3 regions of the Cupriavidus sp. SW-Y-13 genome follow, and region 2 is predicted to be linked to each of the others. Evidence: predicted binding sites of a transcription regulator. Region 2 holds the regulator's gene; each other region holds the start of a gene.
What was found. Region 2 encodes LexA, which represses DNA repair genes until DNA is damaged. Its sites were predicted from a motif close to ACTGTATNNNNATACAGT; they were not measured.
Positions count from the first base shown of each region.

Region 1: the regulator LexA is predicted to act here: its motif matches at 1,224-1,241, upstream of GA566_RS01410 (ATP-dependent helicase).
Region 3: the regulator LexA is predicted to act here: its motif matches at 1,368-1,385, upstream of GA566_RS07970 (putative DNA modification/repair radical SAM protein).

Region 1 covers NZ_WHLX01000001.1:306,099-309,373, forward strand. The annotation lists gene GA566_RS01410 (ATP-dependent helicase) at 1-1,187, opposite strand, end outside; gene GA566_RS01415 (TlpA disulfide reductase family protein) at 1,635-2,162, opposite strand; gene GA566_RS01420 (thioredoxin fold domain-containing protein) at 2,273-2,728, opposite strand; gene GA566_RS01425 (hypothetical protein) at 2,865-3,275, shown strand, end outside.
Region 2 covers NZ_WHLX01000001.1:2,003,098-2,006,372, reverse strand. The annotation lists gene GA566_RS08955 (hypothetical protein) at 151-411, shown strand; tRNA gene GA566_RS08950 (tRNA-His) at 514-589, shown strand; gene GA566_RS32890 (hypothetical protein) at 1,370-1,540, opposite strand; gene lexA (transcriptional repressor LexA) at 1,711-2,367, opposite strand; gene GA566_RS08940 (asparaginase) at 2,582-3,275, shown strand, end outside.
Region 3 covers NZ_WHLX01000001.1:1,785,520-1,788,794, reverse strand. The annotation lists gene GA566_RS07975 (UdgX family uracil-DNA binding protein) at 1-148, opposite strand, end outside; gene GA566_RS07970 (putative DNA modification/repair radical SAM protein) at 145-1,359, opposite strand; gene GA566_RS07965 (class II glutamine amidotransferase) at 1,501-2,343, shown strand; gene GA566_RS07960 (hypothetical protein) at 2,503-2,961, shown strand; gene GA566_RS07955 (LysR family transcriptional regulator) at 3,065-3,275, shown strand, end outside.

The sequences.
Region 1 (3,275 bases), 1.7 Mb from region 2:
ATCTCGACTTGCGCACTGTGATCGGCCGCGCGGAACAGCACGGCCTGCTGCATCAGTGCGAGCCCCGACTCGCGCCGTGCCAGCACCTGTTCCACGACGAAGCGCGCCTGATCGGCCTCGTCATTGACCACCACCACGCCGGGCTTCTCCGCCGATTCGCGCAGCGACCAGAGGTCCTTGGTGAAGCGTTCGGCAGCGAGACCAATCACCGCATTCGCGGCGTGCAGGATCGGCTGCGTGGATCGATAGTTTTGCGACAGCGTGACCTGCTGCGCGGCGGGCGTGAACTGCGCGGGGAAGTCGAGGATGTTCCGCACGGTGGCGCCACGGAATGCGTAGATCGATTGCGCGTCGTCGCCGACGACGGTCAAGCCACGCCCCTGCGGCTTGAGTGCCAGCAGGATCGACGCCTGCAGCGCGTTGGTGTCCTGGTACTCGTCGACGAGCACGTGATCGAAACGCGCGCCCATGTCTTGCGCGATGCTGGGCTCAGTCAAAGCCTGCGCCCAATAGAGCAGCAGATCGTCGTAGTCGAGCACCTGCTGCTTCTGCTTGGCCTCCACGTAGCCGGCGAAGAGCGTCTTCAGCGCATCGGCCCACATTGCATAGCGCGGAAACTGCGTTTTCAGCACCACTTCGAGCGGCAACTGCGTGTTGACCACGCGCGAGTAGATCGCGAGGCAAGTTTCCTTGCGCGGAAAGCGCGACGTCTGCTCGGACATACCGAGGTCGTGCCGCACCACATGCATCAGATCGGCCGCATCGCCGCGGTCGCTGATCGTGAACGTTGGGGCCAGCCCGAGTGTCTCGGCATATTCGCGCAACAGCCGTGCGCCGATGGCGTGGAACGTGCCCGACCACTGCAACGCGGCGCGCCCCGCACCCGTCTGTGTGCCCAGCGCCTGATCGACAATCCGTTCGACCCGTCGCCCCATCTCGGCGGCGGCCCGCCGCGAGAACGTCAGCAGCAGGATGCGACGCGGATCGGCACCGCCCACCACCAGATGCGCCACGCGATGCGCCAGCGTATTGGTCTTGCCCGATCCGGCGCCAGCAATGATCAGCAACGGCGCATCACCGTCGTACTCCACGGCAGCACGCTGCTCCGGATTCAATCGGGCGAGATAGGCGGGGGCGTCAGATGCCGGATCGGCAACATCGGCGTCGGGGGCAAGATCCGGCAGCACGGGGGATGAGGGCAGGAATAAAAAAATCTGGCGCCCACTGTATATCCATACAGCTTGGGATGGCAAGGCTCGTGATCGCAAACGGCAGTCTGCTCCCCTCTCCCGCCTGCGGGAGAGGGGCCGGGGAGAGGGTAAGCGGTGCAATCACCACACGTCGCAATTTGGACGCCATGCCCTCACCCCCACCCCTCTCCCACAAAAGTGGGCGAGGGGAGCGCATAGCTAGTGGCGTTAGTCCTGTCTCACACGCCGGTTTGCTCCCCTCTCCCGCTTGCGGGAGAGGGGCCGGGGGAGAGGGCCAGCGGTACAAATTCAGACAAGTTGTACCAAATGCGGTCGAAGCACAGAACAAAAAAGGTGCCACATGGGCACCTTTAACTTGGTGAGGCCGTCCAGTATTCCATGCAAAACAAGCGATTCTGTCCAGAATATTGAACATCTGAAGAACTACGCCGCCCCCAGCGCCCCCTCCAGCAGCTTGTGCAGCGCATCCCACTCCGGCTCGCCGACATAGCGCTTGAGGATCTTGCCGTTCTTGTCCACGACAAAGGTGGTAGGTGTCAGTTGCACGTCGCCGAATGCCTTGGCGTTGGTGCCATCGGAATCCATTGCCACCTTGAACGGCAGCTCCCGCGTCTTGGCGTAGTTCGCTACGTACATGGGTGGGTCATAGTTCATGGCGACGGCCACGAAGTCGAGTCCCTTGTCCTTGAACTGCTTGTAGGTATCGATCATCTGCGGCATTTCCTTGACGCAGGTGACGCAGCTCGTGGCCCAGAAATTGACCAGGTACACCTTGCCCTTGAGGTCTCCGGTGCTGACCTTCTGACCGGACAGCAGCGTGAACGTGGCGTCGGGCACGCTGCTGGTGGGCGTCATGGCGCGATAGCCGAAGAAGCCGAGCAGTGCGATGACGATGACGGCGGCGGCGATGGGCCAGCGCTTGCGGGAAGTTGCGGGTGTAGTGGCGGACATGGATACAGCCTTTTGGAAATCAGCACGCGGCGGACTGCGGCTATTCTACTGCCGCGCGCGGATGTGGGGGCTGCGGCGCCTCAACTGGCCTGAATCGGCATCAGGCGACCTCATCGCGCTGCGGACCGCGCCGATACGCGCGCGCGTGCCTCGTCGAGCGCTTGCTCCAGGTATGCGCCGTAGAAATCGGCCTGCATGCCGCGCAGCGGATTGGCCAGATTGCGGCCCTGGCGGTCGAGGAACAATACAGTCGGGGCCATCGAAATATTGCGGGCCTGCGCCCAACGCTTGGCCGTGGTCATCGTGCCGTCGACATCGCGAATCGGCGTATCGGCTGTCATGTCGATTTCCCGCGCGGCGATTTCCCCGGCGGCAAGCTGGGGGCCGAGGTAGTTGCGGCGCACAGTCTCGCAATAGGAGCAGCCCGGCAGCGTGACCAGCACGACGAGAGGTTCTCCGTCCCTGGCTGCGGCGGCCGATTGGGCCGCGATATCGGTGACGGGCGGCAGATGGGCCGCAGCGCTAGCCACGCCGATACCACCAGCCAGCAGCATAGTGCCAAGCATGGACCGGACGGCGGGGAGCAGGGGGCGAACTGGCATAGGGGGCCTCACAAAATGCGACGCCGGCGACAGGCAGGGGATGCGTGGCCGCGCGGCTTCCCGGATAATAGCGGCTTGCGCCAGAATGCGCCGCCCCCCAATGCCCGCACCCGCACACATCCGCCCCCGGAAGTCCTTCCTGCTGTTGTTCACCCTGCTCTGGCTTGTGCTGGCGGGCTGCTCGCCGCGTTACGACTGGCGCACGATTGTGTCCAACGATGGCAAGTACGCCGCGATGTATCCCGCCAAGCCGACCAACGCCGCACGTGATGTCTCCATCGCGGGGCGCAAGCTGCCCATGACGATGGAAGCCGCGAATATCGGCGGCACACTGTTTGCCGTTGGCGTGGTGACGCTGCCGGTTGACGATCCGGCATTGCGGCGCGAGGCCATCGATGCCATGCAGGCGGGACTGGTAGCCAACCTCGGCGCGCATCCCGATACGCCAGCGCGCGCGAGGCAGGTGACCGTCATGTCGGCTACGCAACCGCCAGTGGCGCTGGAGGGCATC
Region 2 (3,275 bases):
AGTGTCGAAAGCAGCATGCTAGGATTCGCGCCGGCGCTGAGATCAGATGCCGTCTGGTGAACCTGCGGAAGAGTCCGCATGGTTCTGTGGGGGATAAGAATAGAGAGGCTGGCCGGTCGACCGACCGGAAGCAAGCCCTGAGGACTAGGAATGAACGCGGAAGAGCCCTTCGGCGAAGTATTTGAAGATTGCCGGGTGATCTGGGTAGCAGAGCAGTTGCAGGACGGCAAATGGACCGCCCGCTATTGCTGGCACCCGGGTACGTCCGTCGAAGCCGGCGACGCCTTGCATCGCGATGTGCTGAATGGCAAGTCGAAACGCCTGCTCGGTCTCTTCGAGAGCGAGACAGAGACCATCGCCGCCATCAAGGAGGCTGTGCTGCTAGAGTCGAAGTGGGTTGGCGGCCGCTGACCCACACGTAATTTATTTGTGCGGAATACTAGCCATCCGCCCGGAATCCTTGTATAGTCTTGTTCTTCGCTGATCGCAACGATCAACGAAACAAGTTCTACGGTGGCTGTAGCTCAGTTGGTAGAGTCCAGGATTGTGATTCCTGTTGTCGCGGGTTCGAGTCCCGTCAGCCACCCCAAAGAATTACTCTAAAATAGCCGCTTCCAAGCGGCTATTTTGCTTTTTTGGTCCGGCTGTCGCGTTCGCGTGGTCCAGTGTGTCGCAACACTTCTGTTTCTCTTTAGCGGTCGGCCAGTTCTACCCGTTCAAAGCGCCCCCTAACTCGTCGTGGCCAATGTCTCGTCACGGCATCAATCCGGACTTGTATTCCGCATCTTCGATTGATGCGGCAGATGACGGCCGGGTAAGGAGGTGGTTTGAAATGGCGCAGGTTTCGTGCACCGAATGCCAGAAAGAAATAGATGATGAGGAGCCCACGTGCCCTCACTGTGGTGTCAAAAGGGAAAAGCCTGCCTTCAATTTTTTTGTGGCAACTGGGCCTCTTGTCCTTTCGATTGCTGCCCTGCTGCAGATACTGTCTTCATGTCAGCGTAGCGTGTAAGGCATGCACCTTTGGATGGCGGGAGAGCAAGCCGCGTCCAACACCACGTTTTACTCAAAATCCCATAAAGCCCCGATCATCAAGATTCGCCTGATTTATGCTTTAAAAGGCGAGGTGGCAAGGTAACACGCATGCCAAAAAAAACCGGGCCTTGGCGGGTGACAAGGTCCGGTTCTGCGCATGACGCGACTGCGCCAGTGATGCATTGCGCGCCAGTGAATTTAACCACGCTTCCGGCTGATGTAAGCGTAGCCTTAATTACACGTGGTGAGGTTGCAACTCCACTTTTTACAAAGTCCTCAAGACTTTGCCAGGCTTGCCGCGCGAGGGATGCGAGGGATTAGCCCGGCGCGGAGGCTAGCGGCCGTTGGGGGACGGTTCTGCCAGTTCGAGCATTCGGCAGATGGCGGCCATGTTGCCGACCATCGTGCGCCGCTGGGCGCCCTGATAGACGCGTACGCCCTTGATCTGACGGAAGGGCACGGGCTTGACCGGGCGGCGGGAAGCGACGGGAAGGGATGGCAGCATGGCAGCACCTCGAAATTTGCGACAGCAGGAGTCCGCACCCTTCGTTCGACGGAAACGGGGCGGCATGGGCAAGGCAAAGCGGGTGACCAGGGCAGACGGCCGTGCTGCCTGGGTCTTGGCGCGGAGCGGCGACGTATTTCAGTGAGTCGTGCTACCGCGCCAGGCGGATATCAGAAGCCTGACGATCGGATCAGGCCCACAGCGATACCTTCCAGAGAAAACTCATCGCGTCCAGACTGCACCACGATGTTCGAGAAATCAGGGTTCTCGGCAATCAGTTCGATCGAGTCGCCGCGCTTGTTCAAGCGCTTGACGGTGACGTCCTCGCCGATCCGTGCCACGACGATCTTGCCGTTGGCAGCTTCGCTGGCTTTCTTCACGGCGAGCAGGTCACCGTCGAGAATACCGGCGTCGCGCATACTCAGGCCGCGTACGCGGAGCAGGTAGTCAGGACGTTCATCGAAGACCGATGCGTCGACCTGATACTGCCGGTCGATATGTTCCGCGGCGAGGATCGGGCTGCCGGCCGCCACGCGGCCCACCAATGGCAACGTCAGTTGCAGCACGCCGGCCATGGCCAGTGAAAGCTGGTCCGGGCGTTCCGAATCACTCCGCCCAACCTTCAGGCGGATGCCGCGTGAAGCGCCGGGCGTCAATTCGATGACGCCTTTGCGCGCCAGCGCCCGAAGATGTTCCTCTGCCGAGTTGGGCGAGGAGAAGCCGAACTCCGCAGCAATCTCGGCGCGCGTCGGCGGAAAGCCGGTGTGCTGGATCGTGTTGCGGATCAGGTCGAAAATCTGCTGCTGCCGGGGTGTCAGGGTAGCCATGGTTCGCCGGTCTCTCGTGCCGAGGCACTGTATGTTTAAACAGTATGCTGTGATTTTATACAGTATCGAGTGAAGTGCAAGCACAATTTGCGCAGCGGACTTAACCTCGGCAAATTCCTCGCGGGCCTCGCAGACGGGTTTGCCACGCATTTCGAGTCGAAGTTCGCCGGGTACAATCGCCGCCCACGTCCTGCCAATCCACGCCTCGAACAACATGTCAGCTTCCCTGCCTCGTATTGTCGTGCTCGCCACGGGCGGCACCATCGCCGGGTCGTCCGGTAGCGCTGCCAGCAGTGCGCATTACCAGGCGGCCACGGTTCCGGTATCGCAACTCGTTCAAGCCTTGCCCGCGCTGGCCGATGTGGCGCGCATCGAGACCGAGCAGGTGGCCCAGGTCGACAGCAAGGACATGGCGTTCTCCCTTTGGCAGACGCTTGCGTGCCGGGTTGAGCATTGGTCAGGTGTGCCGGATGTTGCCGGTATCGTCATCACGCATGGCACCGATACGCTTGAGGAAACGGCGATGTTCCTGCACCTGACGCAGGCGTGTCCGGTGCCGGTGGTGATGACGGCGGCCATGCGTCCGTCGACATCGCTGTCTGCGGACGGCCCCTTGAATCTGCTCGATGCCGTACGGGTAGCGGCAAGTCCGGAGGCGCGCGGAAAGGGTGTGCTCGTCGTACTGAACCAGGAGATTCACGCAGCGCGGGATGTGGCCAAGTTGCATACGTCGGCGGTGGATGCCTTCGACTCGCCGACCGCCGGTCCGCTGGGTTTTGTCCAGGATGCCTTCGTGCGTTTCGTGCGCGTGCCGCGGGCTTTCGCACAGCCTCTGCCCGTGCCGGCATCATGGCCCGTCGTCGAGGTCGTGGCGAGCTATGCGCAGCCGGGCAGGGTGATGGTCGACG
Region 3 (3,275 bases), 220 kb from region 2:
ATGACAGTTGTCCCGGCGTGGAAGTCGAAGCTTCACCACCGGCATCCCACGTCACCGCTTCTGGCGGCAAGCCCTGCGCCAGCGCACGCAGCGCCCACTCGCGCCAACTGGCGTAGTCCTTGATGGTGGCGGGCGCGATCTCGCTCATATCAAAGACAGTTGCTGTGGCGCGGGCGCCAAGGCGCGGCGCAATTGCTCGGAGGTGGGCTCGGCCAGCGCGGGCTTGTAGTCCTGCGTGACCACGAACGGCTTCACGGTATCCATCGCGCACCGCAGCCGGATCAGATCCTGATAGCGGATGGCCCGCGTGCGTCGCAACTCCGCCAGGCGCCTGGCGTTCCGCATGCCGATGCCGGGCACGCGGGCGATCAAACGCTGCGGCGCACGGTTCAGATCCACGGGAAAGGATTCGCGATGCGCCAGCGCCCACGCGAGTTTCGGATCGATGTCGAGCGGCAGGTCGCCGCCGGCCTGGAACAGTTCCTCGGCCCGGAAACCGTAACCCCGCAACAGGAAATCGGCCTGATACAGCCGATGTTCGCGCAGCAACGGCGGCGCCTGCGAGGGCACGGCAGACGGGCTGTCGGGGATCGGACTGAACGCCGAGTAATAAACCCGCTTGAGCTTGTAGGCGCCGTAGAGCGTCTGGGCGGTCTGCAGGATCGTGCGGTCGTCAGCCTCGTCTGCGCCGACGATCATCTGGGTGCTTTGACCCGCCGGGGCACGCGCCGCAGCGGGTGTTTTCTCGACCTCGGCTTCCTCCTGCGCCAACCGGATCGATCCCATCGCCCGCTTGATCGTATGGACGTTCTTCTCTGGCGCCAGGCGCTGCAGGCCGGCGTCGGTGGGTAGCTCGATATTGACGCTGAGTCGGTCCGCGTATTGCCCGGCTTCACGAATCAGGCGCGGATCGGCGTCGGGAATCGTCTTCAGATGGATGTAGCCCCGGAACTGGTGTTCGTCCCGCAGCGTCCGCGCCACCTGTACCAGTTGCTCCATCGTGTAGTCGGCGCTGCGGATGATGCCCGAACTCAGGAACAGCCCGTCGATATAGTTGCGACGATAGAACTCCAGCGTCAGGTCCACCACCTCGCGCGGCGCGAAGCGGGCACGCGGCACGTTGCTGGATCGACGATTCACGCAGTACTGGCAGTCGTACTGGCAAAAGTTGGTGAGCAGGATTTTCAACAGCGACACGCAACGGCCATCCGGCGTGAAGCTGTGGCAGATGCCGGCGCCCGTGGTGGCGCCCAGCCCGGCACGGCCTTGCGAATCGCGTTTCGGGGCGCCGCTGCTGGCGCAGGATGCGTCATATTTCGCCGCATCCGCCAGGATTTCGAGTTTCTTGAGCAGTTCCATGACTGAATACTGTATGGATGTACAGTATTCTACGTGACCTGCGTCATAGCGCAATCTCCAGTTTTCCTACTTCACGAAACGGCCATGCTTGCTATTCTGGAAGTGAAGATATCGTTACCAAGACAGTAGAGGAGGGGCATCATGTGCCGCTGGCTGGCCTATTCGGGCCGTTCCGTGCCGCTGGAAGCCGTGCTGTTTCAGCCCGAACATTCGTTGATCGACCAGAGCCTCAATGCGCGGCTTGGACATACCACTACGAATGGCGATGGGTTCGGCGTGGGGTGGTATGGGCGGCATTCGGAGTTGCCATTCCGGTATCGTTGCCTGCACCCCGCATGGAGCGACACGAACCTGCGCGAGACGGCGCGGGCAGTCAGGGCGCCGCTGTTCGTGGCCCATGTGCGGGCCGCCACCGGCACGCCGACGCAGGAAACCAACTGCCATCCGTTCCGGTTCGGCCGATGGCTGTTCGTCCATAACGGCCTGATCCGCGAGTACCCGCAATTGCGCCGCGAGCTGATGCTGGCGGTGGCGCCTCACCTGTTTCGCTGGATTGAAGGATCGACCGATTCCGAAGTCATGTTCTTCCTTGCCCTGACCTTCGGCCTGGAACGTGATCCGCGCGGGGCGCTGGAGCAGATGGCAGGGTTGATCGAGGAAGTGGCGCGGCGCTGCGACGTGCAGCATCCATTGAACATGACTGTCTGCGTCACCGACGGCAAGCAGATCGTTGCCGTGCGTTACTCCAGCGAAGGCGCCTCTCGTTCGTTGTTCCACAGCACGTCATTCCGGCAATTGCGTGCCTTGTATCCTGACGATCCACGCATCATCGCGGCGGGCGACGATGCCTTCCTCGTCCTGTCCGAGCCGCTGATCGATGTTCAGGACGTCTGGGAAGAAATCCCGGAATCCACCATTCTCATGGCGCGCGGCGGCGCCATCGAGCGGCAACGATTCAAGCCACGGGTGCCGGAACTGGCCTGAAGGGCGTGAGGGCGCGCAACAGGAATATCGAGCAGGTCTGCCCTTGCTGCGCCTTGCCGTTTCATTTCTGAAACGTTGACTTTCTGAAGCGGGTGTTTCGATAGGGAATTGGCAACGTTATGCTTTCGGCGCTAACAACCATGACTGAGGCTTCGCGCCATGAGCCAGATAGGCAGCATCACGCAGATTCATTCAACGCCGAGATACACGTCGGTTCCTCCGCAGTCCGAACCAGTGACTGCACAGACTGCAGCGAATGATGCCGATGGTCAGGCGCCTGGTGTGGAAGACACCGAGCGACCGTCTGAAGTGAAGGGAACGGAGGCCGGAGCGAGCGGCGAAAAGAAATCCGCACAGTCGGAAACTGCCGATTCGATCAAGGCTCAGATCGAGCAGATGCAGAAGCAGCTCGCCGAATTGCGGGAACACTTGCAAGCCGTGCAGTCGGAACAGCGCGATGAGCGCGAGAAGGCGGCAATGGTCGCATCCATGGAAACCCAGATGGCGATGCTGCAGTCCTTGATCATGGTTGCGACCATGAAGCTCGCGGAAGCCATGGCGAACGAAGGCAGCGATATTCTGGACCGCACAGGCGGCTACCTCCCGCCCGCCAGGTAACGCCACAAGAAAAAAGTAAAAAGCACCGGACGATGCGTAGCGCCTTGCGCGCGTCATGCGTGGCGGCGTCGCAGCCATGGCATCGTCACGGTGCGCAAGCAGAATGAGCAAGTTACCCGATTTCGAAGGTTTGGCGATGTTTGCCAAAGTCGCGGAGGAGGGCTCGTTTGCCGCCGCCGCGAGAGTCATGGATGTGTCGGTGCCGACGGTGTCCCGGGCGATAAGCAGGCTGGAAGACCGCCTCGGCGGCAGGCTTCTTAACAGGACCTCACGCCAGCTATCGCTGACCGAATTCGGCCATCAGATGGCCACCA